DNA from 2 places in the [Clostridium] celerecrescens 18A genome. Region 2 is predicted to be linked to the other one. Evidence: a T-box and tRNA genes for the amino acid it is inferred to sense, from the RefSeq annotation. Region 2 holds a T-box; the other holds one or more tRNA genes.
What was found. The T-box of region 2 lies ahead of proS (proline--tRNA ligase). A T-box ahead of a tRNA ligase gene usually reads a tRNA of that ligase, here a tRNA-Pro.
Positions count from the first base shown of each region.

Region 1: it encodes a tRNA-Pro, which carries the amino acid that the T-box ahead of proS (proline--tRNA ligase) is inferred to sense. The anticodon was not compared.

Region 1 is NZ_PGET01000001.1:11,735-27,688, forward strand. Features, by position in the region: gene H171_RS00060 (ABC transporter ATP-binding protein) at 1-669, shown strand, start outside; gene H171_RS00065 (ABC transporter ATP-binding protein) at 666-2,525, shown strand; gene H171_RS00070 (MarR family winged helix-turn-helix transcriptional regulator) at 2,605-3,033, shown strand; gene H171_RS00075 (hypothetical protein) at 3,173-3,649, opposite strand; gene H171_RS00080 (AraC family transcriptional regulator) at 3,663-4,514, opposite strand; tRNA gene H171_RS00085 (tRNA-Lys) at 4,723-4,795, opposite strand; tRNA gene H171_RS00090 (tRNA-Gln) at 4,799-4,870, opposite strand; tRNA gene H171_RS00095 (tRNA-His) at 4,909-4,984, opposite strand; tRNA gene H171_RS00100 (tRNA-Arg) at 5,018-5,091, opposite strand; tRNA gene H171_RS00105 (tRNA-Gly) at 5,095-5,165, opposite strand; tRNA gene H171_RS00110 (tRNA-Pro) at 5,213-5,287, opposite strand; gene H171_RS00115 (methylated-DNA--[protein]-cysteine S-methyltransferase) at 5,760-6,227, shown strand; gene H171_RS00120 (hypothetical protein) at 6,353-7,045, shown strand; gene H171_RS00125 (ATP-binding cassette domain-containing protein) at 7,110-7,688, opposite strand; gene H171_RS00130 (ABC transporter permease) at 7,692-8,462, opposite strand; gene H171_RS00135 (ABC transporter substrate-binding protein) at 8,495-9,556, opposite strand; gene H171_RS00140 (purine-nucleoside phosphorylase) at 9,881-10,711, shown strand; gene ade (adenine deaminase) at 10,727-12,478, shown strand; gene H171_RS00150 ((2Fe-2S) ferredoxin domain-containing protein) at 12,588-12,827, shown strand; gene H171_RS00155 ([Fe-Fe] hydrogenase large subunit C-terminal domain-containing protein) at 12,830-14,560, shown strand; gene H171_RS00160 (SpoIIE family protein phosphatase) at 14,560-15,741, shown strand; gene H171_RS00165 (4Fe-4S dicluster domain-containing protein) at 15,797-15,954, shown strand, end outside.
Region 2 is NZ_PGET01000001.1:3,763,222-3,779,175, reverse strand. Features, by position in the region: gene H171_RS17180 (DUF3794 and LysM peptidoglycan-binding domain-containing protein) at 1-47, shown strand, start outside; gene H171_RS17175 (GIY-YIG nuclease family protein) at 338-583, shown strand; gene trhA (PAQR family membrane homeostasis protein TrhA) at 633-1,280, opposite strand; gene H171_RS17165 (nitroreductase family protein) at 1,485-2,222, shown strand; gene H171_RS17160 (RluA family pseudouridine synthase) at 2,232-2,933, shown strand; gene H171_RS17155 (AI-2E family transporter) at 3,034-4,137, shown strand; T-box leader at 4,231-4,439, shown strand; gene proS (proline--tRNA ligase) at 4,493-5,926, shown strand; gene H171_RS17145 (CCA tRNA nucleotidyltransferase) at 5,963-7,180, shown strand; gene H171_RS17140 (protein kinase family protein) at 7,274-8,254, shown strand; gene H171_RS17135 (phospho-sugar mutase) at 8,370-10,106, shown strand; gene H171_RS17130 (putative ABC transporter permease) at 10,176-11,063, opposite strand; gene H171_RS17125 (ABC-F family ATP-binding cassette domain-containing protein) at 11,241-12,797, shown strand; gene mreB (rod shape-determining protein) at 13,540-14,550, shown strand; gene recD2 (SF1B family DNA helicase RecD2) at 14,778-15,954, shown strand, end outside.

The DNA of each region.
Region 1 (15,954 bases), 3.8 Mb from region 2:
TTTGAGATTGGACCCGGTGAGACCGTAGGAATCATTGGTCAGACAGGTGCCGCCAAAAGTACCCTGGTGCAGCTGATTCCAAGGCTCTATGAGGCGACAGCCGGTAATATTATCATAGACGGCTATCCCATATACGAGTATACTCAGGATCACCTAAGGGATTCCATTGCCATGGTGTTACAGAAGAACACTCTTTTTTCCGGCTCAGTGAAGGAAAATCTTTACTGGGGAAATGAGGATGCAACGGACGAAGAAATAGAGAAGGCATGCAGCATTGCCTGTGTTAACGAATTTATCGGCCGCCTGGATCATGGATATGATACGGAGCTGGGGCAGGGAGGCGTTAACGTCTCAGGCGGGCAGAAACAGCGGCTATGCATTGCAAGAGCGATTTTAAAAGCGCCAAAGGTACTTATTCTGGATGATTCTACAAGCGCCCTTGACACCGAGACAGAAGCAAAGATTAAAGAGGGCCTGGAAAAATCTCTTCCCGGTATGACAAAGATTATTATCAGCCAGCGGATCTCGTCTATCATGGATGCCGATCAGATTTTGATCCTTGATGACGGAAAGATAAATGCCATTGGAACTCATGATCAGCTGCTGGCAGACAATGAAATATATCAGGATATTTATTTTTCCCAGCAGAAAGGAGGCGGCCAGTCCTGATGAAGAATACCGGACATGTAAGACCCCAAAATACAAAAAAAGTTCTTGTTAAACTTTTGAGATACATTGGCCATTATAAGCTTTCCATGCTGGTCATAGCGATCCTGGTCAGCGTCAGTGCATTTTCCGGAATCATGGGAACCTATCTGCTGAAACCGGTCATAAACGAATATATTCTGCCGGGTAATATACCCGGTCTTGTGAGAATGATTGTTATCATGGGACTGATTTATCTGGCGGGAGCTATTTCCTGTCTGCTTTATAACCGGATGATGGTCCGTGTTTCCCAGCAGGTGGTCAGTGAGATAAGGATTGACTTATTCCGCCATACCCAGAAGCTTCCTTTAGAATTTTTTGATACCCGTACACATGGGGATTTAATGAGTCATTTTACAAATGATGTCGACACCATCTCGGAAGCACTCAATAACAGCTTTACATTGCTGATCCAGAGCTTTATTACTTCCACAGGTACCATTATCATGCTGATTCTCCTGGACTGGAAGCTGTCATTAATCGTTGTATTTTTTCTCCTGATTATGTTAATATATATTCGTCACAATGGAACGCTGAGCAAAAGGTATTTTGCTGAACAGCAGAAGAATCTGGGAAATATTAATGGTTATGTTGAGGAGATGGTGGAAGGCCAGAAGGTAGAAAAGATATTCCGCCATGAAAAACAGGATTTAAAAAAGTTTTGTGAGCTGAACGAGAAATTGAGGATTTCCTCAACAATGGCTGCAACTTATACGGGCATTACCGTTCCTACGATAGTTTCTCTTTCTTATATTAATTATGCTATTTCTGCCTGCGTGGGGGGATTGTTCGCTCTGTCCGGACTGATTAATATGGGAACACTGGCCTCTTATCTGGTTTATGTCAGGCAGAGTGCCATGCCTATGAACCAGTTTACCATGCAGATCAACTTTCTCATGGTAGCGCTGGCCAGTGCGGAAAAGATCTTTCATATGATGGAGGAAGAGCCTGAATATGATGAAGGAACCGTCACCTTAAAGAGGGTGGAGCAGGAGGCGGATGGGAGCCTTAAGGAAACGGATATTTATACCGGTGCATTTGCCTGGAAAGTTCCTGACAGAGATCATGGATATCTTCTTGTCCCTCTAAAGGGAGATGTCCGGTTTCACGATGTGGTTTTCGGTTATACAGGCGGAAATACAATTTTAAACAGCATAAGCCTGTATGCCAAGCCTGGTCAGAAAATCGCATTCGTAGGTTCTACCGGTGCGGGAAAGACGACTATCATCAACCTGATCAACCGATTTTATGAATTAAATGGAGGCACCATAACCTACGATGGAATCGATATCCGAAACATAAAAAAAGATGCTTTACGGCGTTCTATCTCTCTGGTCATTCAGGACACCCACTTATTTACCGGAAGCATTGCAGATAATATCCGATATGGAAGATTGAATGCTTCCCGTGAAGACATACTGGCTGCCGCAAAAATCGCTAATGCGGATTCCTTTATTAGACGTCTTCCTAATGGATACGATACTATGTTAGAAAGTGACGGCAGCAATTTATCACAGGGGCAGAGGCAGCTGATTGCCATCGCCAGGGCTGCCATATCACAGCCGCCTGTTCTTGTCATGGATGAAGCCACCAGCTCCATTGATACACGAACGGAAAAACTCATAGAAAAAGGGATGGATGCCCTTATGAAAGACCGGACGGTATTCGTCATTGCCCACAGACTTTCCACCGTAAGAAACTCAGATGCCATCCTGGTTCTTGAAAAAGGAGAGATTATTGAGCGGGGCAGTCATGACGAATTGCTGCAGGAAAAAGGGAAGTATTATCAACTGCATACCGGGCAGTTTGAATTAGAATGATGAAATGAAAGCGTAGAAGGGCACTACTGTTTCATGACTTATTAGTGCCCTTTGCAAAGGGAAAGGAGTGATAAAATATATGAAGCAGCATAATGTGAGAGAGCTATTGGTCCGTGAAGAAAAAGCCAGGAAACAGATAATTTCTCCGCTTCTGTCAAATATCGGATTGACGCCTGGACAGGGACATGCAAGGATCTTATATCATCTTTTACAAAAAGACCATATCACCCAAAAAGAGCTGGCAGACCGATGCCATTTCGATACGGCTACCATGTCAAGAAATATAGACAAACTGCAGGATATGGGGTTCCTGCTCAGGGAAAATAATCCGGACTGCAGACGTTCCGTTCTGATCAGCCTTACAGAAAAAGGGGTTGTTGAAGCAGAAGAGGTAAGAAAAGTTTTCAAGCAGTTTGAAGAACTTATCTGCTCTGATATACCTGAAGACGAAATAGCTGTATTCTGTAAAGTGTTAATGAAAATGTGCGACAATCTGGAAGCTTATTAAATTTCGGTAAGTATGAGAATAAAGGAGCGTTCAGCACAATGTCATGAAATCAGCGGCCATATCGCCAGGAGCAAGCCTTTTGGGATTCCTCCATAGCTGTCTGTACCCTTTGAACGATTGGCCGCTGTTACATGCAGTATTATGCGTTTAACTCCTTTTCTAGAAATTCCTTGATATAGGGCGTGGTCTCTTCACTTAGTGCAGGCATGAATGCCATGTAACGGCATTTTTGATGATGTTCCTCATCTAAAAGGAAGTCATATCCCATGTGACATTTAGAGTTGCATTCCTCCGGATTTATTATCCGCTTACACACAGATGCTTTTTTGATTTCTTTTTTCATTATTTCCGGCAAAGTATTTAAAAAGGATTCATAAGCTTTTACGTGCTCCGGATATATTCGTATTCTCATTCCTGTTTTCCGAAACACAAAAGTAGCTAAGACTTTTTTTGTAGTCTCTGGTTTATAAGAAGCGATAAAACCATTTTTAGCAGGCTTAATTTCACACTTACAATTATTTTGTGTAAGGTAATCATTTATTTCCATAACGAAATCTTTATAACGATCGTCTACTGCCTTAAGAAAAACATTAAAGTTCTCATTTGTTTTATCCAAGGTGCCCTCCTGATTATTTTTTAATAACGGGAATCCATACTTCAAATCTTGCATTCTGTGGGTCAGAATTTAAATAGACCTCAATATCCGGTCCATTATCATATTCGTATCCAGAAGTGGGAAGCCATTCGGTTACAATCCGCTTCTCTAGTTCTTGTATTGCATGGGGGCATTGGCCTTCTCCATAGAATATGGCCCAGGTGAAAGAGGAAACCGTATATTCTTCCAATGTATCATCAGCTTCTTTCGTGCTGGCTGCGGCTATAAAGTACCGCCATTCTTCCAGGTCATTGCAGATGCTGACTCCTAATATTCCTCCAGGGCAGCCATCTGCCATGGAGGCTAATTTAGGGATCGTTCCGTCCATAGCAGCCTTGCTCCACATTTGAGGTACTATTTCAAAATTCTTTTCAATTTCCCGGTTCAGGGATTGTGCAGTGCCTACAATCCGAAACGGATCCTTCTTTTCAATTCGATAATTCAATTCATCCACTCCTTTTATAATAATTTTGAAGCTGATAGGTGGATATGACTTTACGGTTGCGCCGCTTTCTTTTATACGAGATGGCGCTATTCCATGGATGCTTTGAAATGCCCGGTTAAATGCAGTGGGAGAGTGATATCCATATTTAAGAGCAACATCAATAATTTTATTATTCCCGTTCAGCAGATCCACCGCCGCCAAGGACATACGCCTGCGCCGGATATATTCAGATAAAGGTACATTTGCCATATATGCGAACATTCTCTGAAAGTGATAAACAGAACAACATGCGATTTTTCCTAACTGCTCATAGTCTATTTCTTCTGTTAAATGTTCCTCAATATAGTTAATTGATTTGTTTAATCCCTCGATCCATTCCATAAAATCAATCCTTTCTTATGTATTATATTTGTTATCGATTTGCTCGTCCTCTCTTTTTGTGCACAAATAAGAGAGGACGAGTGCAGGGAATGCCATGATCCTATTATAGGTTCTCAGGGATATTTTAACAATCACCTTTTATCCCATACGCGGGTAAATAAAAAGAGCGGGAAATCAAATGATTTCCCGCTCTTTTTCAATGCATTCATGAGACACCGGGGACTCGAACCCCGGACAACTTGATTAAAAGTCAAGTGCTCTACCACCTGAGCTAGTATCCCATACTGGGCTAGTTGGATTCGAACCAACGACTGCAGGAGTCAAAGTCCTGTGCCTTACCGCTTGGCGATAGCCCATTAAAACTTGTGATAAAAAAAAATTCCCTAAAAGGGAAAGGTGAGTACAGGGATTCGAACCCTGGGCCTCCAGAGCCACAATCTGGCGCGATAACCAACTTCGCCATACCCACCATAAATTTTCACACCTTGGTTAGAGATGTGAAACGAGCCTGAAGGGATTCGAACCCCCGACCCACGGCTTAGAAGGCCGTTGCTCTATCCAACTGAGCTACAGACTCAAAAGCGGGTGATGGGAATCGAACCCACGTATCCAGCTTGGAAGGCTGGTGTTCTACCATTGAACTACACCCGCAAAAGGTAAGAGAAACTAATACTACCATTGACGGTTTTTCTCTTGAATCGGGGTGACAGGATTCGAACCTGCGACCCCCTGGTCCCAAACCAGGTACTCTAGCCAAACTGAGCCACACCCCGATAGTGAAAGTATTTTCTATCTTTCGCTTGGTTGCTTTTCCGCAACGCAAGAGTTATTATATATGATGGATATCATTTTGTCAACATTATTTTAGAAAAAATTTCAAATTCGTAATTAAGCCTGTATTTATGCGGTTTTTTAGGAAAAAAGACCCTGAAATGGGAGGAACCGGCAGGTACATAAAATGTTCCTGCCGGTTGAGTATGAAAAATAAAAAGTCAATGTTAAAAGGGTGGGGTTCCTTTACAATATTTAGTATACGCGGAAATTATGACCGAAGTTTGACTAAGCCATAAATATTTCATAAAAAAACTAAAAGAATTATGAGGAATATTTGAAAAAACAGATAGCTTACTACTTTCGGCCCTGGAACAATGAATGAAAGAAGAGGTCGTCTCTAAGCTTTGTATATGATATAATGTAATTAGATGAAAACATGGTGCCGTTCATAAGAGAAAGAAGGAATATTATATGAAGTACTGGGAAGTTTATGAGAGCAAAATAGGACCTCTTACCATTCTATGTGATGATGAAGCTCTTCTTAGAATTGATTTTGGGAGGACGGAGCCTGAGAATGCCGTAAGGGAGCGGACAGAGCTGATCCGGAAAACAGAAGGCCAATTGGAGGAATATATGGCTGGAAAGAGAACGGTGTTTGATCTGCCTCTTAAACCAGAGGGAACGGAATTTCAAAAAAAGGTTTGGAATGCTTTGTTGATGATTCCATACGGAAAGACGAAAAGCTATAAGGATATTGCGGTCATGGTTGATAATCCCAAAGGCTGCCGTGCGGTTGGCATGGCAAATAACCGCAATCCCATACCTGTCATCATTCCTTGCCACCGGGTGATAGGGGCCAACGGAAGCCTGATAGGATATGGCGGGGGCCTGGATATTAAAGTGAAGTTACTGGATCTGGAGCGCACAGAAGCTTCCTAATATAATTATTAAGAATTTTTGGTGATTCTTTCAGTTCCTTTAATCCCCTATACATTTGATGCAGATAATGTTATAATCCTCATCGTCACCAGGAATGAGTTTGATGATAATGAGGAGTGATTAAAATGAGAAAAAACAAAATGTTGGCAGTAATAGCCATCGCCATGGCAGTTATGATGGCGGCTACAGGCTGTGGATCAAAAGATAATGGGAAATCCACGCAGGATAATCCTACAGAAGTAAGTGCTGCCGAGACAAAAGTAGCAGGTACAGATGAGACTACGTTAGGTGAGGATGAATCTGATAGTGAGGAAGACGGAACAGACGAAACCACCGAAACCACTGCTTCTGATGCAGGTAACTTATCTTCCGGCGTCTTTACATCAAAATCCGGAAAATATCAGATTACACCGCCAGAAGGCTGGACCATTGAAGATGATGGAGATGAAAGCTCAGTCGCATTCACCTCTTCCAATGGCAACGATCTGTTAGAAGTCGTCTATGTAGAAGGAGATGACGCCGACGGAGCCAGAGAAGTCTATCCGGCTACCATGGAAGAATACAAGGAATTTGTCAGCCGTGGCGAGGATATGGAATTTGTCCGCTATAATGTAGAAAACGGCAGCGACGGAAGCCAGACGTTCCGCTATGCAATCCGGTATAAGACGAATGAGGATGGGGTCCGTTATTATGCAATTTCCGGTTCTTACAATGCGGCTACAAAAAAGTACATCAGCGCGGCAGGTACGGTTGAATCACCAGACAGTGCGGTAGAAGGACAGATTGAAGCAGCACTGGATACCTTAAAACTGAAATAAAACTGAAAATAAGATAGGAATAAAACAGGGGCAAAAGCAGGAATATCTGCTTTTGCCCCTGTTTTTACAGTTTTATAAGGGTGCCGTTAAGGAGTGCCACATCTTCCTCCTGGTGGGTGCTTATGATGACCAGTTTGTCACGGGTCTTTTCTTTGATGTATTGAATTACGGTTCGTTTTGTGTTCTCATCAAGTCCAGTAAAGGGTTCGTCCATTAAAATCATGTCACAAGGGACCGACAAGGCTCTTATAATGGCAACCCGGCGCTTCATTCCCCCGCTTAAGGTAGATACGGGGCGGGATAAGGCCTCTTCCGGAAGAAGCCTTAAAAGCTCTCCTCTGGCCTGTTTTCTGCTTCGGGAGGAACGACCGGGGATTACCATGGTAATGTTGTCTACCGGGGTAAATGACTCACACAGACGGTTTTCCTGAAACACGGCGGAGGCTCTTATGCCCTGAAGTCCTTCCATGGATCCGGAATCGGCTTCTTCAAGTCCCAGAAGGATCCGGAAGAATGTGGTTTTCCCGGATCCTGAGGAACCCATGAGACAGTAGACCTGGCCGGAATGAAGGGAAAGATTCACCTGCATAAATACGTTAAGAGTCCCAAAGGATTTGGACAGTTGATTTACCTTTAGTTCCATGGATCAAGCCTCCTTTTTTTTATGGAATTTCCGGCCGGGACTTGCAAGGCTTAAAAGACATAAAAAGAATTTTTCAAAAAGGGCACTGATTACGATAATCACCAGGGTCCAGGCAAAAAGGTCCGCAGTGCTTAAATAAATTTTTGCCATATAGAGTTTTTCACCGATGGAATGGCTTGGGACGCCGATCACTTCAGCGGCAACCCCAGATTTCCAGCCCATGCCCAAAGCCACCCTGCAGCCGCTTATGAGGTAGGGAAGAAGGGCGGGGCGGTATATATAAAGGAGCTTCTTTTTGCCTTGCATACGGAACACCCGGGACATTTCCAAAAGCTTTGGATCGGTACTCATAAATCCTGCAATGGTATTTATGTAAATGATGGGGAATACCACAAGAAAGGCAATAAAAACGGATAAATTTTCAGAACCAACCCAGATCAGGGCCAGTATGACAAAGGAAGCTACCGGAACCGACTTTATCAGGGACATAAGCGGTTCCAGTAAATCCCTTAAAAGAGGGAAACGCCATGCAGCTCCCCCGGCCAGGATTCCTGAGCCAAAGGCCATAAGGAATCCAAGACTTATCTTTCCAAAGGAGAGGGCAATGGTTATCCAGAAGCCGGACATGGCCCTCTGGATCCATAAAGCCTGGATTACCTCCAAAGGGCCTACCAGTATGATGCTGTTGTGCACGGACAGACTAACTGCCTGCCACGCAAGAAGCCAGAGAAAGATGATACCGGCCTTTTTAGCCGGGAGGGCTGTTGGTTTCATAATGGGAATCTCCTTACAAAGCTTTACCTTAATTATGGCATATAGTAGAAGTCATCGGCTGGCAGTGTTCCGCCCACGGAAGACGGCTCCATATCGAAAAGTACTTTTAAGTATCCGCTTAACAGAGATTTCATCCGGTCACCGTCTACATAGGTGATGCTGCAGTATGGGATTGCCTTTTCAGCAACCGGTGCTTTTTCAATGATTCCGGCAGCAGCCACCAGAGCTGCAGTTTCGGCTACATTGGCATTGGCAAATTCAGCGGATTCCTTATGCTCCGCCATAAAGGCGGCAATGGCTTCCCCATGGTCTTTGATCACGTCATTCCGGCAGATGGTAACTCCGGTCACCAGACTGCCGCCGCTTTCACCGGCTGTGGCATCCCACTCCTTTGTTAAGTCAAGAACCATTTTTAGGGAGTCATTCTGAGCCATGGCCGCTGTTACAAAAGGCTGGGGAAGAAGACCTACTGCATCAGGCTTTTCCTTCAGGATAGAAACGACCTCAGCGGCTTCGGACTTATATTCCAGGGTTATGTCGTCAGCGGTTAAGCCGCTGGCTTTAAGCACGTGCTGAAGGGCATAGTCCGGCGTGGTCCCTTTGCCGGTTAAGTAAACGGTCTTACCCTTTAAGTCTGCGGCTGTTTTAATGGAATCATCGGCGGATACCCCGTAGAGAACACCCAGGGTGTTAATATCCAGGACAGTCACCTCATGATTGGTTTTATTATAAATAATAGAGGCCATATTGGCGGGCACAAGGGCAATATCCAGATCTTTGCTTACAATTTTTCCAAGGAGTTCGTCAGCAGCGGTTACCATGGTAAAATCATAGGAGCCTTCTGCATTGCCTTTTTCAGACTGGTCCATCAGCTTTACAAGGCCCATAGAGGTGGGCCCTTTTAAAGAACCGATCTTTAAGGTATAACGATCAGCTGGTTCTTGTGCTTTTGATGTTTCTTCTGCTGTCTCAGAGGTGGATTCCTTTTCAGAGACTGATGTTGCCTGGGGGTTTTCAGCGCCGCCTTTTGCACAGCCGGAGAGTACGGCCGCCGTTACGGCAAACGCCATCAATAGGGATAATGCTTTTTTCATAAGATCCTCGCTTTCTGTCCGTACCTGTTATAGTTCTTTTTTCTTTACGTCTATCAAAAAATCCCACACCAACAGGCATGGGATTTCCGGTTTACGTATTCTCCTCGCCTTCGCCGTCAGGGATCCTTCCGGGTTAGTACGAACACCTTCAGTATATCATTATTCCCCCATATTTGTCAAAATATAGATACAGATATATTGGCAGATGTGGTATACTGTATATACCTATGACGACCTTGTCTGGCGGTAATAATGAAACACCCTGCGGGTATACCTGTATGTCCAGAAAGCATGGACAATAACATTGGAAGGAGAACATGGTATATGAATGAAGTATATGCAAAGCTTAAGAATTGTTTGGAAAGTGTGCGGGAGAAGACGGACTTTGTCCCGGAGATAGCTCTGATCCTGGGGTCTGGCCTTGGGGAATATGCAGAGGAGATAAAGGTAGAGACCTCCATTGATTATAAAGACATTGAAGGATTTCCGGTATCAACGGTGGCAGGCCATAAAGGAAGGTTTGTATTCGGATATGTAAATGATGTTCCGGTGGTAATCATGCAGGGACGGGTTCATTTCTACGAGGGGTATCCAATGACGGACGTGGTGCTTCCGGCCAGGCTTATGGGCCTTTTAGGAGCAAAGGTCCTGTTTTTAACCAATGCTTGCGGTGGTGTTAACAAAGAGTTTAAGGCGGGTGATTTCATGCTCATAAGGGATCATATTGCGAGCTTTGTTCCGTCTCCGTTAATTGGGGCAAATTTAGAAGAGCTGGGACCCAGATTCCCGGATATGAGTGATGTTTACAGCAGAGAACTTCAGCAGACCATCAGAGAGGCTGCAGGAGAAGAAGAAATCGGCCTTAGAGAGGGTATTTACATGCAGCTTTCCGGTCCGGCATATGAATCTCCGGCAGAGGTACAGATGTGCCGCATTCTGGGAGCTGATGCGGTAGGAATGAGCACAGCCTGTGAAGCAGTTGCGGCAAACCACATGGGGATGAAGGTTTGCGGCATTTCCTGTATCACCAATATGGCCTGCGGTATTACGGATCAGCCTTTGAGCCATGGAGAGGTACAAGAGACGGCAGACCGGGTTGCACCTTTGTTTAAAAGATTGATTACGGCATCTATTACAAAGATCGCAGGTAAATAAAAGGAGGAGTTTCTTATGGATCGGTTGTTAGCTGAACGGGTTTTGGCAGCATCAGGGGCGAAAAAGGCGTCCCTGGTGCTAAAGAATGCCAGGGTGGTCAATGTTTTTACGGCTGAGCTGGAAAACGGAGATATTGCCATTGAGGAAGGTTACATTGTAGGGATTGGAGAATATGAGGGACAGACAGAGATCGAGCTGGGGGGCGCGGTGGTTTGTCCAGGACTGATTGACGGCCATATACACCTGGAAAGTTCTATGGTTGCACCGGGAGAATTTGAACGCTCTGTGGTGCCTCATGGGACTCAGGCGGTTATTACGGATCCTCACGAGATCGCCAATGTGGCGGGAGCGGAAGGGATCCGCTTTATGATGGAGAGGACGAAGGGACTTACCCTTGATGTGTATTTTATGCTCCCTTCCTGCGTACCGGCAACGGGACTGGATGAATCGGGGGCTGTTCTGGCGGCTGAGAATCTTTCACCCCTCTATGAAGAGGAGCGGGTACTGGGCCTTGCTGAGCTTATGAACTCCTACGGAACCGTAAGGGCAGACCGTGGGATCCTTGATAAGGTAGAGGAAGCCAGAAACAGGAATCTCTTAATCGACGGTCATGCTCCCGGGCTTTCCGGCAGGGAACTGAATGCCTATGTGACTGCCGGAGTGCAGTCGGACCATGAATGCTCCGATTGGGAAGAGGCGGTGGAAAAGCTTAAGAGAGGCCAGTGGATCATGATCCGGGAGGGTACGGCAGCCAGGAATTTAAATGCCCTTATGCCACTGTTTAAGGAGCCTTATTACCACCGCTGCATGCTGGTTACCGATGACAAGCATCCAGGGGATTTAATACGGCTGGGGCATTTAGACTATATCATTAAAAAGGCCATTAGCCTTGGGGCTGATCCGGTTCATGCGGTCATGATGGCCTCCCTTCATCCGGCTGAGTATTTCGGGCTTCGGAATGTAGGTGCCGTTGCACCGGGATATAAGGCAAACTTCATTGTTGTTTCTGATCTCAATGAATTTGTGGTAAAGCAGGTATATAAAAATGGTAAGCTGGTGGCGGAAAACGGCGGGATGAAGGCGGAAATCCTTGCAGCTGAAGAACGGAGCGTGGAAACGCCTGTCAGAGTGGGCGATTCCTTCCATTTAGAAGAGACTCGTCCGGAAGATTTCCATGTTAAGAAAAAAGGCAATACCATCCGGGTACTTTGCCTCACTCCCGGAGAGCTGACCACCAAATCCCTTCTGGCCCCATGGGTAGAAAAGGCAGGGGTCGCTCCCGGCGTCAACATTGAGCAGGACATTGTGAAAATGGCAGTGCTGGAACGCCATCATAATACCGGCCATATGGGATTAGGTTTTTTAGGCGGGTATGGCTTAAAACGGGGAGCGGTGGCCACCAGCATTGCCCACGATTCCCATAACCTGATCGTTGCAGGAACCAATGATGAAGATATGGCACTCGCTGCCAACATTGTGAGGAAGAACCGGGGCGGCCTGGCGGTCGTGGCCGATGGGAAGCTTATGGGTGAGCTGCCTCTTCCCATCGCAGGACTTATGAGCGAGGAACCGGCTGAGTGGGTGGATGAAAAGCTGGAAGAATTAAAGGCCCAGACAAGAAGCCTTGGAATCGGAGAAAGCATCGATCCTTTCATGACCCTTGCTTTTGCAAGCCTTCCGGTCATTCCGGAGCTGCGGCTGAATACATATGGCCTTATTGACGTAGAGAAACAGGAAATTTTAGAGACAATTATTTCCTGTATGTGAAAAAGAACAGGAAATCGATAAAAAAATATTGATAAAAATATAACGATGTGCGATAATATTTCAAAAGGGCAATCAAATGTAAGGTACAAAATTTGGAGGGAGAATATTCATGAGAGTAACAATATGTATAGGGAGCGCATGCCATTTAAAGGGTTCCAGAGAAATCATCGCACAGCTGCAGACCCTTGTGAAGGAAAACCATCTGGAGGATAAGGTGGATCTAAACGGGTCCTTTTGCTGCGGGGATTGTGTAAATGGAGTCTGTGTGACCGTGGAGGGTCAATTATACTCTTTAAAACCAGAAGATACAAAGGAGTTTTTTGACAAAGAGATCATGGGGAGGCTGTAATCATGGGGATCATTGATTTCAAGGCTACTAAATGCAAACATTGCTATAAATGTATTCGTAATTGCGAAGTCAAGGCAGTCATGATTAAAGATGAGCGGGCTGAAATTATGCCGGATAAATGCATTTTATGCGGAAAATGCATGCAGGTATGTCCTCAGTCAGCAAAAACTCTCATAAGTGATCTGGATCTGGTAAAGAGTTACATTGACGCAGGGATCCGGACAGTTATCTCCCTGGCGCCGTCTTATATGGGCTTGTTAAATTATAAGACCATCGGCCAGGTTAACGGTGCGCTGCGGAAGCTGGGATTTTATGACGTAAGGGAGACTTCGGAGGGGGCGGCTGTTGTAACAGCGGAATATGCAAGGCTTTTAAGTGAAGGGAAGATGGAAAACATCATCACCACCTGCTGCCCCAGCGTCAATGATTTGATCGAGATTTATTACCCCAAGCTGATTCCATATATGGCTCCTGTGGTATCTCCTATGATTGCCCATGGAAAGATGTTAAAAGAAGAACTGGGAACTGAGGTAAAGGTGGTATTCCTTGGACCGTGCATTGCAAAGAAAAAGGAAGCTGGAGACCCCCGCCATGATGGCTATATTGATGCTGTCCTGAATTTCAATGATATTTCCAGGTGGCTTTCTGAAGAGGAAATAACCATTGAAGACTGCGAGGATATCCCGTTTGCAAGGAACCCCAGAATCAACCGCCTTTATCCGGTTACCAATGGAGTGGTAAATTCTGTTCTGGCCACGGAAGAGAAACGGGATGGATACCGGAAATTTTATGTCCATGGCTGTCTCAACTGCATGGATTTGTGCGAAAGCATGCTGCGGGGAGGAATTAAGGGCTGCTTTATTGAGATGAATATGTGCTCCGGCGGCTGCATCAAGGGTCCCACAGTAGAGGACGAGAACGTATCCAGATTCAAGATTAAGCTGGATATGGAGGAATCCATTGAAAAGGATCCGGTACCAAGGGAGGAGCTGGCCCCTGTTATGGAGCGTATCTCCTTTCGGAAGCTGTTCCTGGACCGTGCACCCAAGGATGTCATGCCAACAGAAGTCCAGATTCAGGAGATATTAAAAATGACCGGAAAGACCAGGCCGGAGGATGAATTAAACTGCGGTGCCTGCGGTTATTCCACCTGCCGGGAAAAGGCCATAGCAGTTTTCCAGAAAAAGGCAGAGCTTAATATGTGCATTCCATTTATGCATGAAAAATCAGAGTCATTATCCAATCTCGTGATGCAGACCTCTCCCAATATTGTTCTGATCGTAGATAAAGATATGAAAATTTTAGAGTATTCTGCAGTGGGAGAAAAATATTTTGGAAAAACCAGGCAGGAAGCTTTGACCATGTATTTATATGAACTCATTGATCCTTCGGATTTCCAGTGGGTTTATAATACCCACCAGAAGATCCATGGAAAAAAGGTGACATATGGGGAATACCATATTTCCACTCTTCAGAATATTCTTTACATTGAAAAAGAAGATGTGGTATTAGCCACCTTCATAGATATCACCAAAGAGGAAGAACAGGCAAAGCAGGACTACGAACAGAAACTGGAAACCATTGCCCTGGCACAGAAAGTCATTCATAAGCAGATGATGGTTGCCCAGGAAATTGCAGGTCTTTTAGGGGAAACCACGGCGGAGACCAAGACTACCTTAACGAAGCTTTGCAGATCCTTACTGGATGAGGGAAGTGAAGGTGAGGTTAAGTGATGGGGATTACCGTAGATGTTGCATACACAAGCCTGAATAAATTCAAGGAAGTATTGTGCGGGGATAAGGTTGAACTTTTGCAGACCGAGGATTCCAATATTATGATACTCGCTGACGGTATGGGCAGCGGGGTAAAGGCCAACATTCTGGCCACCATGACCTCCAAGATTCTCGGAACCATGTTTCTAAACGGTGCGACCCTGGAAGAGTGTGTGGAAACCATTGTGGAGACCCTTCCGGTATGTCAGGTGCGCCAGGTAGCCTATTCGACCTTCAGCATCCTTCAGGTGTTTCATGACGGTGAAGCCTATCTGGTGGAGTTTGATAATCCCGGCTGTATCTTCATCAGGGATGGGAGCCTGGTTTCCATACCACGAAACACCAGGGTTATCAGGGATAAAAAAATCAATGAATACCGTTTTAAGGTGAGAAAAGGGGACGCGCTGATCCTGATGAGTGACGGGACCATCCATGCAGGAGTGGGGAAGCTCCTGAATTTTGGCTGGCTGTGGGAGGATGTTGCTTCTTATGCGGTGAAGCAGTACCGCCTGACCATATCTGCAGCTCGTCTTGCGAATGCGTTAACCAGCGCCTGTGATGAACTGTATCAGTACCGGCCTGGCGATGATACCACGGTTGCCGTTATGAGGATCATTGACCGCAAGCCGGTGCATTTGATGACAGGCCCGCCCAGGAAGACGGAGGACGACTGCGTGATGGTGAATGATTTCCTGTCGGGAGATGATTCCGCTAAGAAAGTCGTCTGCGGAGGAACCAGTGCCAATATTGTTTCCAGGGTAACTGAAAGGGAGCTGTTTGTTTCCCTGGATTACGATGATCCGGACATTCCGCCAATCGCTTATATTGACGGAATTGAGCTGGTTACAGAAGGTGTTTTGACATTAAATAAAGTGTTAAAGCTTTTAAGGCGTTATGTGAAGAATGAATCCGTCACAGAGGATTTTTTCCTGGAGTTAGATAAGCCAAACGGAGCTTCCATGGTAGCAAAGATGATCATTGAGGATTGTACGGAGCTTAAGTTATACGTGGGAATGGCAATTAACAGCGCTTATCAGAATCCTGGCCTGCCCTTTGATTTAGGGATCCGCCAGAATCTTGTGGAGCAGTTAAAGCACGTAGTGGAAGAAATGGGGAAAAGGGTTACGGTAACCTATTATTGAATTTGGATAGATATTCACAGAGCCACGATACGTGGAAGTTACAAGGAGGAAAAATATGGCAACAAATGATGCGACATTACTTCGCATAAAGCATCAGGTTTTAAATGAAGTGGCGAAACTTGCATGGGAGGGAAAGCTTGAGGAGAAAAGAAATGAGATTCCCTATGATATCATTCCAGGTCCCAAGGCCCAGTTCCGCTGCTGCATTTACAG
Region 2 (15,954 bases):
CCGTGAGACCGGGTGACCGGCTGATTCTTGTGAAGGAATTAGCATAATTTATTCAATAAAGTGCCAGGCAGAAGGGATCGCTTTTGCCTGGCATAATTGATTATGCCTTTGAATGATTTTTATAAAAAAGGGTATGATAAAGATTGCTATTCACATATCAGCTTGCCCTGTTATATAATATACTATAGCTAAGCTATAGCTTCAACCATCGATGGCGCCAAAACGCATCCAGCTGGTGCTTAAGATAGATGACAGGTTACCCTGGACGGTAGTGACGTATTGCAAGGCGTTATTACCGTTTACATACCCTGAATTTCCTTATACCGGAGAAGAAAAAATGAACTATACCTATATTTTAAGATGTGCAGATGATACCCTGTATTGCGGCTGGACAAACCACTTAGAGAAACGTTTAATCGCCCATAACCAGGGAAAAGGGGCCAAATACACAAAAGCCAGAAGGCCTGTGGTTCTGGCTTACTGGGAGGAGTTCTCCACAAAAGAAGAAGCCATGCGGAGGGAAGCCGCCATTAAAAAACTTTCCAGGAAGGACAAGCTAAAACTGATGGGAGAAATTGTATAAGAAAAACCGTCAAGTCCGCGAGTATGCGGGACTGACGGTTTTTCCGGTGTTATGCAACAAAATTGTACATCAAAATATAATGGCATAAGCTTCCGCCCATGACGAATAGGTGAAAGATCTCATGGGATCCAAAGCTTTTATGCTTCGCATTAAAAAGAGGAAGCTTCAGAGCGTAGATGATCCCGCCTATGGTATAGATGATGCCTCCTGCAAGCAGCCAGAGAAATCCGGCAGAAGAAAGGGTTTCCGTAATCTTTGAAAATGCCAGAACGCAGACCCAGCCCATGGCAATGTAGAGGCTGGACGAAAACCATTTGGGGCACATAATAAAACAGGCTTTTATGATAATTCCTGAAATGGCTATGCCCCAAACCAGAGCAAGCAGGCTCCAGCCGGTCTTATCTCCCAGAACGATCAGGCAGATTGGCGTATACGTTCCTGCAATCAGGATAAAAATCATCATATGATCTAATTTTTTCAGCAGACGGTTGATTTTCGGTGAAATATCAAGAGTATGGTAGATGGTGCTGGCCGCGTAAAGAAAAACCATACTGATGATAAAAACCGTTAAGGCGGCCAGATGGAGCCCCCCGTCGGAAGAAGCCTTAATAAGCAGTGGTGTTGCGGCAATAAGCGCCAGTATCATGGCGATAAAATGCGTGAGGGCACTGACCGGATCTTTAATTTTAATTTCCATGGAAAACCTCCTTGTAGAAAATAATAACTTTTGATGTAGTAATCAATACTATGTATTGCATTTTTATATACTATACACTTTGCTTGAAAAAAATGCAATAGTTTTTTAAAGATAAAATTATAAAAATGGGTTTGCTATAATTGGAACAATAAAATATAATGAATAGATAAAATGAAATTTATAAAAGAAAGGTATGACCTCCCTATGAATCAGACAATAAAAGAACTTATGGAAAGAAAATCTGTCCGTGTATATGAGGACCGGGCCATTGAACCGGAGAAAAAAGCGGCTATTATAGAGGCGGCACTTCAGGCCCCCACGGCAGGAAATATGACCCTGTATTCCATTATTGATGTGACGGACCAGGAGCGAAAGGAAACCCTGTCAATAACCTGCGACAACCAGCCATTTATTGCAAAGGCACCGCTGGTACTGGTTTTTGTCGCAGATTACCAGAGATGGTACGAGCTGTTCTGCCACTATGAAGAAGAGGTCCGCCATCCTGGGCTTGGAGATCTTTTGCTGGCTTGTGATGATGCCCTTATAGCCGCACAGAATGCGGTTGTGGCGGCAGAATCCATGGGCATTGGCTCCTGTTACATTGGGGATATTATGGAGCAGTATGAAACCCACAGGGATTTGTTCAGCCTTCCAAAGTATGCGGTTCCGGCGGCAATGTTGGTCTTTGGATATCCTTCCAGACAGCAGCAGGAGAGAAAAAAGCCGGAGCGTCTTAGGCTTGAGGCTGTTGTGTCCACGAATTCCTACCGCCGTTTAAGCCCGGAGGAATTTTCCCTGGAGCTTAAAAAGACCCAGGGCAGGGAAGAGGACTTTGAGCGATGGATAAAGGCTTTTTGCAAACGCAAATGGAATTCTGATTTCAGTGCAGAGATGAGCCGGTCTGTAGAAGCTATGATGGCTGCATGGAAGAAAGAGGAGTAAAACATAGACATGGATCTTAACATACTGTACGAGGATGAAGAGATACTGGTGGTAGAAAAACCAGTGGGAATAGAATCCCAAACCGCAAGGTCCTTTGAACCGGATATGGTCAGTGAGGTGAAGAAACATATCAACACGTTATCCCCAAAGCAAGGGGAGCCTTATGTGGGAGTTATCCACAGGCTGGATAAGCCGGTTGGAGGCGTCATGGTGTATGCAAAGACCAAAGGAGCTGCAGAGTCCTTAAGCAGTCAGGTTTCTAAACATCAAATGGAGAAAATCTATTATGCAGTAGTTTGTGGAAAACCTGTGGAAAACTTTGGCGCTTACGTGGATTATTTGTGGAAAGACGGAAAAACTAATTGTTCCAAAATTGTGGATAAAGGGATAAAAGGTGCAAAACTCGCAGAACTCCATTATCAGGTTGTGGAAAACAAAAACATTGGGAATGAAGAGTGCAGCCTGACAAAGATCACGTTAAAAACCGGCCGCCACCATCAGATCCGGGTACAGATGGCGGGCCACGGCACACCCCTGTGGGGCGACCGCAAGTATAATCCCGAGGCTCAAAAGAATGCTGTCAGCGGTAACGTGGCGTTATTTGCTTACAGCTTATCGTTTTCCCATCCAGTCACAAAGAAAAGGCTGAGCTTTTCAGTGAAACCAAAGGGAAAAGTCTTTGAGATGTTTTCATTATCGGGAATTGCATAAAGAAGGAATTTTTTACTAATCAGATTTCGCATATTTTCTTACCGGACGGCTCATAATAGTGATTGTACAAAAGAAGTACAAATCAGAAACAGGTGAGTCCATGGTGAAACCGAGCAGGAAACTGAAGAAAACATTATTAATATTGGGAGTTACAGGGGCAGTGTATCTGTGTTTTCGATATCTGCTGCCCCTTGTGATTCCCTTTTTGATTGCGTATGTATTTGCTCTTTCCCTACGGCCCTCTGCTCTTTGGGTTGAGAAAAGGACCCGCTTCATTGTAAAGGGAAAGGTGATTTCCATTCCCCTGGCGGTTATTGGCGGAGTAGAGATTATACTTCTTATGATCGCTTTTGGGATCCTTCTTTACGTGGGTGGAAGAAAGCTGCTTATGGAAGCTAGACTTTTGCTTCAAAGTCTTCCCGCAATTCTGGAAGGTGTGGATCATTGGCTCATGGATAACTGTTCCTTCGCAGAACGTTTTTTAAAGCTGCCTGACGGATATGCGGTAGAAATAGTAAGGGATATCATCACAGGAGGGCAGACTGCCATTAAAAGCAGGATTATGCCCTTTCTCATGGTGAACTCCATGACCATTATGAAATGGATTGTTCAGGCAACCGTTATCATCATTATATTGCTTATTGCCACGGTCCTGTCCCTTCAGGAAATGGATGAGATTCGGGAAAGACGGGACAATTCCATATTCCGCTTTGAATATGCCATGCTGGGAAAACGGCTTACAACGGTGGGCAGCGCCTGGTTAAAGACTCAAGGAGCTATCATGATGTTTACCATGGTGGTTTGTTCGTCAGGACTGTTTTTGCTGGGAAATCCCTACTTTATATTATTCGGAATCGGGATCGGGCTTTTGGATGCGCTTCCGATTTTCGGGACCGGGACGGTGCTCATTCCCTGGGCCCTATTCTCCTTGATCAATAAAAACTGGAAGTATGGATTCGGACTGATCATCATTTATGTGATCTGCTATTTTCTAAGAGAGATCATGGAAGCTAAAATCATGGGAGGACAAGTTGGCCTTACGCCTTTGGAGACCCTTGCTTCCATGTACGTAGGACTTCAGCTCTTCGGGCTTTTGGGATTTATTCTTGGCCCTATCGGCTTATTGATTGTGGAAGATATTGTAGAGGTGTATGAGTGCTGGTGCTGTCATGATGGAAAGGAAAGGCTGGATCCGGAGGAATGAATGAAATACTTTTGGAAGACAAGTCCGGACCCACTTGACAAACATTTGCAAATAACGTAAAATCAACCATACAATCTTTTATTATAATGAAGAACTAAGACGTTGAAGAGGACCAGTAGGTGATGATGTATCCCAGAGAGAAGGCCGTTTGCTGGAAGGTCTTTATACCTCTCATAACCCAACCTACCTCGGAGTCCCGCAGCAAACTGCGGCGCAGTTCCTGCGTTAACGGATAAAAAAGTGAGTCATGGCATTGTCCATGGCTAAATTGGGTGGCACCGCCGAGCTGTTCGGTCCCTTTTTAGGGAACGGATGGCTCTTTTTATTTTTATGAGGATAGGAAAGGAGAATTGTTATGGCAAAGGAAAAGAAATTAGTAGAGGCGATTACATCCATGGAGGTGGATTTTGCGCAGTGGTATACGGATGTTGTAAAGAAAGCAGAGTTAATTGATTACTCCAGTGTAAAGGGCTGCATGGTCATCAAACCGGCAGGGTATGCCATCTGGGAAAACATTCAGAGCGAGCTTGACAGAAGGTTTAAGGAAGTAGGGGTGGAAAATGTTTACATGCCTATGTTTATTCCGGAAAGCCTTCTTGAAAAGGAAAAGGACCATGTAGAAGGATTCGCTCCTGAGGTGGCCTGGGTAACCCACGGAGGTTTGGAGCCGCTGCAGGAAAGGCTTTGTGTCAGACCTACCTCAGAAACCCTTTTCTGTGATTTTTATTCCAGAGAAATCCAGTCCTACCGTGACTTACCGAAGCTTTATAATCAGTGGTGTTCCGTGGTGCGCTGGGAAAAGACCACCAGACCGTTCTTACGCTCCAGAGAATTTCTGTGGCAGGAAGGCCATACGGCTCATGCGACTGCCAATGAAGCACAGGAAAGAACGGAACAGATGCTTAATATATACGCAAATTTCTGTGAAGAAATCCTTGCAATGCCTGTGATACGCGGTCAAAAGACTGATAAGGAAAAATTTGCCGGAGCAGAGGCAACCTATACCATCGAAGCCCTGATGCACGATGGAAAGGCGCTTCAGTCAGGAACCAGCCACAACTTTGGAGATGGGTTTGCAAAAGCTTTCGATATTCAGTATTCAGATAAGGAAAATAAACTTCAGTATGTTCATCAGACTTCATGGGGATTGAGCACCAGACTTATCGGTGGTATCATCATGGTCCATGGTGATGACAGCGGCCTTGTGCTTCCTCCCAGAATTGCTCCGATCCAGGTGATCATCGTTCCGGTTCAGCAGCAGAAGGAGGGCGTACTTGATAAGGCTTATGAGTTAAAAGAAATTCTTTCTAATTATAAAGTAAAAGTTGACGATTCCGATAAGAGTCCGGGATGGAAGTTCAGCGAATCAGAGATGCGTGGTATTCCGGTTCGTGTGGAAATCGGTCCGAGAGATATTTCAGAGAACCAGGCGGTCTTGGTACGCCGTGACACCCATGAGAAGATTACCGTATCCTTAGATGAGATAAATAATAAGGTAGGAGAGCTTCTGGAGACAATCCAAAAGGATATGCTGGAACGCGCCAGAATTCACCGGGATGTTCATACCTACGAGGCAACAGATATGGATACCTTTGTTAAAACTGTGGAGGAAAAACCGGGCTTTGTAAAGGCTATGTGGTGCGGCTCCCAGGAATGTGAGGATAAGATCAAGGAGATTACAGGAGCAACATCCCGATGTATGCCATTTAAGCAGGAAACACTTGCCGATACCTGTGTATGCTGTAGAAAACCTGCGGTAAAGATGGTTTACTGGGGCAGAGCGTATTAAAAACGGCAGGAAGAAAATCAGGAGGTAGAAAAGGTGATAGAGATTCAGGTTCCGGAGGCGGCGAGGAGGATCATCGAACAACTGAATACCAGCGGCTTTGAAGCCTATGTGGTGGGAGGCTGCGTGAGAGACAGCCTGTTAGGCCGGTCGCCGGAAGACTGGGATATCACAACCTCAGCAAAGCCGGAACAGGTGAAGGAAATATTTAACAGAACGGTTGATACGGGAATCCAACACGGTACGGTTACAGTACTTATTGACCATGAAGGTTATGAAGTGACCACATACCGCATAGACGGAGAATATGAAGACGGGCGCCACCCCAAATCTGTGGAATTTACAGGAAACCTTCTGGAGGATTTGAAACGCCGGGATTTTACCATCAATGCCATGGCATACAGTGACCGTGAGGGTTTAGTGGATGCATTTGACGGGGTAAAGGATTTGGAGGGCCGGATCATCCGCTGCGTGGGAAACCCTCATGACCGGTTTAACGAAGATGCTTTAAGGATCCTTAGGGCCATCCGTTTTTCTGCCCAGCTGGGCTTTGACCTGGAAGCTAAGACAAGGGCGGCAATTTCTGTTATAGCTCCCAACATGGCTAAGGTCAGCAAGGAGCGGATCCAGGTGGAGCTTACAAAGCTCCTCCTTTCCGATCATCCCGGAAGGCTTAAGGAGGTATATGAAAACGGGATTGGCCCTTATATCTCAGAGTATTTTGAAGATGCGGGAAGGAAGCTTATGGAAGTAGAGAGGCTTACCGGGCTGCCTTCTGTAAAGCACATGCGCTGGACCGGTTTTTTAAGGCTTGAGGAACCCGAGGATGCGGTAAGAATTCTTAAGGAGCTGAAGCTTGATAATGATACCATCTATCAGACAAAGACACTGGTCAGCCTGTGGAAAACAGAGATTCCGGCTCATAAGCCGGCCATCCGGCAGGTTATGAGCACCCTTTCCCCGGAGTTATATAAGGACCTGCTGTGCTTCCAGAAGGTATTCTGCCATACATCCTATAAAACCAGGTTAAAAATGGTGGAGCAGTATTCGAAGGAAATCTTAAAGGCTGGGGATTGTATCCGTCTAAAGGACATGGTCGTTACCGGCAGGGAATTGATCGATGCAGGCATGAAGCCGGGGCCTGAGATGGGAACGGTGCTTAACCGTTTGTTCCAGCTGGTACTTGAAAAGCCGGAATGCAATAACAGGGAATATTTGATGAAATCAGCAGAACAATTTATTAAGGAACAAGGGTAAGGCCCGTATAACTTTCTACCGTATTTTGCATATTTTTTTCCACCTCTTCATACCCTAGAAGTAGCTGATAAGCTAAGAGTTGGAGGGGTGGTTGTGAACGAGAAATACACAGAGGTGCTTTCGCAGTATGAGCTTGAAATTCTGGATGTGAAACGCGGCCGGGGCGCCTGGCTGTGTGAGTCGAATCAGGGGCTTAAACTGCTTCGGGAATATAAAGGAACCTTAAAGCGCCTGGAATTTGAAGATCAGGTATTTTCACAGATGAAAGAATCCTGCCACTTGAAAGTGGACCGTTACGTCAGGAATAAAGATGGTGAACTCCTCTCCAGTGCCGAGGATGGATCCCGGTGGATCGTAAAAGACTGGTATGCGGATCGGGAATGCAATTTGAAGGATAGCAAAGAGGTATTATGTGCCATCGAACAAATTGCTTCTTTACATAAAGTGCTGCGGCGGATTGATTTTAAAGAGGAATGGAATCTAGGGTCCATTTTGGTACAGCAGCCGGCTGAGGAAATGGAACGCCATAACAGGGAGCTGGTACGCGCCCGCACGTTCATCCGGAATAAACGAAAAAAGTCTGAGTTTGAACTATGTGTCATGGGGAATTATGATATATTTTTCGAACAGGCCATGGAAGCCTGTAAAGGGATGGCAGGCTTTTATGAAAACCGGGGGGACAGTGAGGAGTATTTATGTCATGGGGACCTAAACCAGCACCACGTCCTGATGTGTTTTCATGATGTGGCTATCGTGGAATTCAACCGCATGCATAAGGGCATGCAGATGGAGGACCTGTATCATTTCATGCGGAAAGCCATGGAAAAGCATGACTGGAATTTGAAGCTTGGTATGGCCATGCTGGAAACTTATACAAAGGTTCTCCCTCTTTCGGATGCAGACAGGATATGCCTATATTATTTATTTTTATATCCTGAAAAATACTGGAAGCAGATTAACTTTTATTATAATGCCAATAAAGCCTGGATTCCCGCACGGAATATTGAAAAGCTAAAGGATTTAGAGATTCAGCAGCCCCTGCGGAATCTTTTCCTGTCAAGAATTCAAAATTGAATGAAACTCCGCTTGATTCAGTTTGGATACAAAATAATGGAAATACACTTTTCTTTTACCATGTTATGATTTATAATATCCATAACAGTGAAGGAGGGAAAGGAGTATTTTGCTTATGAAAGATTACAGGAGTATATATGAGGAATGGCTTTTAAATCCATATTTTGATGAGGCGACAAAAGAAGAACTCCGGGGGATCGGTGATGATGAGAATGAGATTAAGGAGCGGTTCTATCAGGATTTAGAATTTGGCACCGCTGGCTTAAGAGGTATCATCGGCGCCGGAATCAACCGTATGAATATCTATGTAGTAAGAAAAGCGACCCAGGGTCTTGCAAATTATATAATAAGCCAGGGCGGCGTTAATAAGGGTGTGGCCATTGCATATGACTCCAGGCACATGTCTCCGGAGTTTGCAGAGGAAGCAGCACTTACGCTGGCCGCCAATGGAATCAAAGCCTATAAATTCGAATCCTTGCGACCCACACCGGAGCTTTCTTTTGCTGTAAGGGAGTTAGGCTGTATTGCAGGTATCAACATTACGGCCAGTCACAACCCACCGGAATATAATGGATATAAGGTATACTGGGAGGATGGCGCCCAGTTTACTCCTCCTCATGACAAAGGGGTAACTGCAGAAGTCCTAAATATCACGGATATTTCAACGGTTAAGACGACGACTGTGGAAGCAGCAAAGAAATCAGGTAAATATGAAATCATCGGAGCTGATCTGGATGATAAATATATCGCTCACGTAAAGGCTCAGGTAGTAAACCAGGATGCCATTGACCAGATGCAGAATGATATTAAAATTGTTTATTCTCCTCTTCATGGTACAGGCAATCTTCCGGCAAGAAGAGCGTTAAAGGAAATTGGCTTTACCCATGTGTATGTGGTTCCTGAACAGGAGCTGCCAGATGGTGACTTCCCAACGGTCAGCTATCCCAATCCGGAGGCAGAGGAAGCCTTTTTACTGGGCCTTGCTCTTGCTAAGGAAAAGGATGCGGATCTGGTTCTGGCAACAGACCCGGATGCTGACCGTCTTGGGGTGTATGTAAAGGATGGGAAATCCGGCGGGTACATCCCCTTGACCGGCAACATGTCCGGTTCTCTTCTGTGCGAATATGTACTTAGTCAGAAGAAGGAAAGAGGAGCGATCCCAGCAGATGGACAGGTAATCAAATCCATTGTTACCACTAATCTGGTGGATGCAGTAGCGAAGGCTTACAGCTGTGAACTTATTGAGGTTTTAACCGGTTTTAAATACATCGGCCAGCAGATTTTAAAGGAAGAGGTATCCGGATACGGAACCTACATGTTTGGCCTGGAGGAAAGTTATGGTTGCCTGATCGGAACCTATGCCCGTGATAAGGATGCCATTTCCGCTACGGTCGCTTTGTGTGAGGCAGCCGCCTATTATAAGACAAAGGGCATGACCCTGTGGGATGCCATGATTGCCATGTATGAGAAATATGGCTATTATAAAGATGCGGTGAAGGCCATCGGCTTAAAAGGCATTGAGGGACAGGAAAAGATCCGGGCGATCATGGAGACCATGCGCAGGGAAACGCCGGCAGATGTTGGCGGATATCACGTTCTTTCTGCCAGGGATTATAAGCTTGATACCGTTAAGGATATGAATACCGGAGAAACCAGACCAACCGGACTTCCCCAGTCGGATGTACTTTATTACGATCTGACAGAGGATGCATGGCTGTGTGTAAGGCCTTCGGGAACGGAACCCAAGATTAAATTTTACTATGGCGTTAAGGGTGATTCTATGGTGGATGCGGATGAGCGTTCTGCTAAGCTTGGAGAGGCTGTTATGGCTATGGTAGATAAGATGATGTAGGATTTTTGACTGAATAAAGACGGAGCCTGACTTTTCGCCAGGCTCCGTCTTTATTCTTATATTTTTATATTATGACTTTTTATATTTTTTAGAATATTCTTTTAATTCCCTTAAGGCCTCACCGAACAGCCGGGATGAAGCAGTAGGGTTCCGGCGAAGGATTCCCTTTCGATAAGAGGTCAATCGTCCGGTCAATTTCTCTTTGGTTTCTGTTAGTGACTGAAGGCGTTCCACTAAGGCAGATTCTTTTAATGCACTGGCAGTTTCGGCTTTCAGAGAGGAAATCTTTTCCATGGTTTCTCCCTTTAAGCTGGCAGCCTTCATAATAGTCTCAGTTTTTATGTCGGATACTTTTTGGGCGGTTTCCGCCTTTAACAGGGCCATCTGCACCTGCACCTCATCCAGCTCGGATTTTAGCTTGGTCATGGTTTCCAGGATGCGGCCAAGGTCTAAGGCTTCCTTGGTGGAGCGTATGGCATCAGTGATAAAAAGGATGCCAACCATAATCACAAGGATGATGCACGCTGTCCCGTTTAAGTGAAGGACCAGCCACTCTAAGGGACGGTGGATAACTTCCGTCAGCAAAAGAGTAAGAAAGCCCCAGGCGATGGAGTTGGTAAGACAGACATAGCCGTTTATATTAAAGGGATTGCTGCTGTAATCCCAATATTTCATTTTAAACAGACGCTCCATGACATATCCGGTCACGTATTCCAGAGCGGAAGCACCCAGCATACCAAAGAGAAACACCAAGAATAGGTTGCCCTGGACTGGAATGGAAAGCCACAGCATGATAATAGCCCCGCTTCCGTAGAGCGGAAGAAGGGGAAGTCTGAGAAAACCGCGGTTTACAAAATGAAGGCTTCTTACGGAAACATAAGTGGATTCGATGATCCAGCCAATAAAGCAATAGATGAAGAAAAACAGAAGCCATTGATACCAAGTATATAAATACATAAACTTATCCCTTCCATGGAAAATTCTTTTGGGTTTATCATAAACGTTTTTGACTTTTTTTGCAACCTTTGCTTGCCTTAATTGCTTCAGTCATGTAGAATTATGATGTTTCGTATTTAGAATAGTGAAAAACCGGCGAAAAGCCAAAGTAAACCGTAATAATAAAGGAGTTTTTCAATGAGCATATTAAACGTAGAACATCTGACCCATGGATTCGGGGACCGTGCCATCTTTCAGGATGTATCCTTCCGCCTTTTAAAGGGAGAGCATATCGGCCTGATCGGAGCCAACGGGGAAGGTAAATCCACATTTATGAATATAATAACCGGAACATTACAGCCGGATGAAGGTAAGGTGGAGTGGGCGAAACGGGTCCGAGTCGGTTATCTGGACCAGCATACGGTGCTGGATAAGGGGATGACCATCCGGGATGTATTAAAAGGCGCTTTTGCGTTCCTGTTTCAGATGGAAGAACAGATGAATGAGATCTGTGACAAAATGGGTGAGGCAGATGAGGAAACCATGACCTCCATGATGGAGGAACTTGGAACCATTCAGGACCTTCTCATGGCCCATGATTTTTATATTATTGATTCAAAGGTGGAGGAAGTGGCCAGGGCCTTAGGATTAAGCGACATGGGCCTGGATAAGGACGTGACGGAATTAAGCGGAGGCCAGAGGACCAAAATCCTCTTAGGAAAGCTGTTACTTGAGAAGCCTGATATCCTTCTCCTTGACGAGCCTACGAATTATCTTGACGAACAGCATATTGAATGGCTGAAGCGGTATCTCCAGGAGTATGAAAATGCGTTTATCCTGATATCCCATGATATCCCATTCTTAAACAGTGTGGTCAACATCATCTATCATATGGAGAACCAAAGCCTGGATCGTTATGTGGGCGACTATGAAAAGTTTCAGGAAGTGTATGCGGTGAAACGGGCGCAATTAGAGGCGGCTTATAAGCGGCAGCAGCAGGAGATTGCGGAGCTGGAGGATTTTGTGGCCCGTAATAAGGCCCGGGTGTCCACCAGGAACATGGCCATGTCCAGACAAAAAAAGCTGGATAAGATGGATGTCATTGAGCTTTCAAAAGATAAGCCAAAGCCGGAGTTTCATTTTATGGAAGCCCGTACAGCCGGAAAATATATCATTGAGACTACGGACATGGTTATAGGTTATGAGGAGCCTTTGTCAAGTCCTTTAAATCTTTCCATGGAGCGCGGGGAAAAGGTGGTGCTGGTAGGTGCAAATGGTATTGGAAAGACCACCCTGTTAAAGAGCATCCTGGGGCTTATACCGTCCTTAGGTGGAAGTGTGGAGCTTGGAGATTACCTTTCCATTGGATACTTTGAACAGGAGATGACTCCCGGTAATACCACCACCTGCATCGAAGAGATCTGGAAAGAGTTTCCTTCCTATACCCAGTACCAGGTCCGGTCAGCTCTTGCCAAATGCGGTCTGACTACCAAGCACATTGAGAGTCAGGTGCGGGTGCTCAGCGGAGGAGAGCAGGCAAAGGTAAGATTATGTAAGCTCATTAACCGGGAAACCAATGTCCTTCTACTGGATGAGCCTACCAACCATCTGGATGTGGAGGCAAAGGAAGAACTTAAGAGAGCTTTAAAAGAGTATAAGGGAAGTATTCTCCTGATATGCCATGAACCGGAATTCTACGATGGAATTGCCACCAGAGTGCTGGACTGCAGGGAATGGGCGCTTAAATTATCTTAATATTTTCTTGATGAAGAAAAAAGTTAGGCTAGATGGAACATATAATTATTTGGATTGAATGAGAAGAATGACAGTAGGAGAGGATACTGGATGGTGTCCTCTTTTGACTTTTTAGGACGTTTATCAGTCTTTGACGATGCCGTAAGATGCGACGATATAATCTGAATTTTCAGAACTTTGACAGATATAGATGCGCTTAGGCCTCGCAGAATGCTTCTCGGCTCTGATGAGTTAAAAAGAACCTAACTAAAAAGAACCTAACTAAAAAGAACCTGAATAAGAACTTAACTAAAAAGAACCTAACCAGAAAGAACCTAACCAGAAAGATCCTAACCAGAAAGAACCCAACCAAAATGAACCTAACCATAAATCGAGATATTAGAACGTAATTAAAATAAAAAAACCGCTTCCAGTAAGAAGCGGGTAAGTGTATTCTTTAGGGGGGCCGGACGGCTCTCGCCGTCCGGTATGAGTATGAAAAAGCTTTGTGATTTCAAGTAAGTTACTTGAAACAAAAGGCCCGTTATCCTTTCAGATAACGTACTACTATTATACGGAGAAAATGTGACTAAAGTGTGTACCATATATTAAAAAAAAATAAACATAATAAAAATTAAAAAAAACCTTTAAAATCCTAGGGTTATTGTATATAATAAGATAGAAACTGTGACTTCATTTACGAATTAGGCATAATTTTGAAGATAAAAGTAACCCTGGGAACAGGATTCAGCGAACAGGAGGAATCATAATGATGATGTCCAATGATATTGGAATTGATTTAGGTACAGCAAGCATACTGGTCTATATCAAGGGAAAGGGAGTTGTATTAAAGGAACCTTCCGTTGTAGCCATTGACCGTGACACTAATAAAATCAAAGCAATTGGAGAGGAAGCCAGACTGATGATCGGAAGAACACCAGGCAATATTGTGGCAGTAAGGCCTCTTCGCCAAGGCGTTATTTCTGATTATACCGTAACAGAAAAGATGCTTAAATACTTTATCAACAAGGCGGTTGGTAAAAGAACACTGAGAAAACCAAGAATCAGTGTGTGCATTCCAAGCGGAGCCACTGAGGTGGAGAAAAAAGCGGTAGAGGATGCCACCTATCAGGCAGGAGCCAGAGAGGTAGCAATCATAGAGGAGCCGGTTGCAGCAGCGATTGGTGCGGGAATCGACATTGCAAAGGCCTGCGGCAATATGATCGTTGATATAGGCGGAGGAACCTCTGATATTGCAGTTATTTCTCTTGGAGGTACGGTAGTTAGCACCTCCATAAAGGTTGCAGGAGATGATTTTGATGAAGCCCTTGTCCGATACATGCGAAAGAAACATAACCTTTTGATCGGTGAGAGAACGGCTGAGGAAATCAAAATCAACATCGGTGCAGCATACAGAAGGCCGGAGGTCTTAACCATGGAGGTTCGCGGTCGTAACCTTGTTACCGGTCTGCCAAAGACCATTGTGGTAACTTCGGACGAGACTCTGGATGCCTTAAAAGAACCGGCTATGCAGATCGTAGACGCGGTACACAACGTTTTGGAGCGTACTCCACCGGAACTGGCAGCCGATATTTTTGACAGGGGAATCGTGCTTACGGGAGGCGGCTCTCTCTTAAGCGGTCTGGATGCTTTAATTGAGGAGAAGACCGGAATCACAACGATGATTGCAGAGGACCCGCTCACTGCTGTGGCCATTGGAACAGGAAAATTTATTGAATTCATGCATGGCGGAGATAATAAAACAGAATTTTAACCAAGAGACAGGCTGATAGAAATATCGGTCCTGCCTATGGTTGACAGGACTGCTTTAGAACGACCCTGGCGGCATCGCAAGATTCCGGCGGGGCTGGTTTTGCGGCAGTCCGCTTGTATTTGTGCGTACAACGAGCCGGGTGGAGATGTTTCATCTTCATTCGGCGTCTGACGCGATAACGATAAGAAACCTATAAAGTGTGTTTCTTATCGTTTACGGGAGGAGCCATGGCAACAGTCTGCGGATTTGTAGAGAAAATTAAATACAGGAACGAGGACAACGGTTACACGGTACTGAGTCTCGTGAATGCAGGAGAAGAGTATACCCTTGTGGGAAGTTTCCATTACATAAGCGAGGGCGAAATGATTGAAGCCGTGGGCTCCATGACCGAGCATCCGGTTTATGGGGAGCAGATGACCGTAGAGAGCTATGAGATCAAGGCTCCGGAGGATACTGCGGCTATGGAACGGTACCTGGGATCAGGAGCCATCAAGGGTATCGGGGCAGCTCTTGCCTCCAGGATTGTCCGCCGCTTTAAAGCTGATACATTCCGTGTCATGGAAGAGGAACCGGAACGGCTTTCTGAAGTAAAGGGAGTCAGCGAAAAAATGGCGATGTCCATCTCTCAGCAGGTAGAGGAGAAAAAGGAGATGCGCCAGGCCATGATGTTCCTTCAGGAGTATGGAATTACCATGAATCTGGCTGTAAAAATTTATCAGGAGTATGGGCCCAGACTTTACAGCGTGTTAAAGGAAAACCCTTACCAGCTGGCAGATGATATTCCCGGCGTAGGATTTAAAATGGCGGATGAAATTGCCAGAAAAGCAGGAATTTTCACAGATTCGGATTTCCGTATCAAGTGTGGCGTGCTGTACATCCTTTTACAGGCTACGGCTAACGGCCATACCTATTTGCCAGAGGAAGACCTTTTATCCCAGGCCTCGGAGCTTCTTAAAATAGAACCTTCTTTTATAGAAAAGCATCTGATGGATATGCAGTTGGATAAACGGCTTGTCATCCGGGAGTTAGAAGGGAAACGGATTGTTTACGCTTCCCAGTATTATTACATGGAACTGAATGTGGCAAAGATGCTTCACGACTTAAATATCAGGGGGAGGATGCCGGAAGAGGAGATACAGACCCAGCTTCTTAAGCTTCAAAAGGAAGAACAGATTGAGCTGGATGAAAAGCAGGTTCAGGCAGTGGTAGAAGCGGTAAACAGCGGGCTTCTCATTATTACCGGAGGTCCAGGTACTGGTAAGACGACCACCATCAACACCATCATACGGTTCTTTGAAAGCCAGGAGATGGAAATTCTCCTGGCGGCTCCTACCGGTAGGGCGGCTAAGAGGATGACGGAAGCTACTGGATATGAGGCGAGGACTATTCACCGGCTTCTGGAGC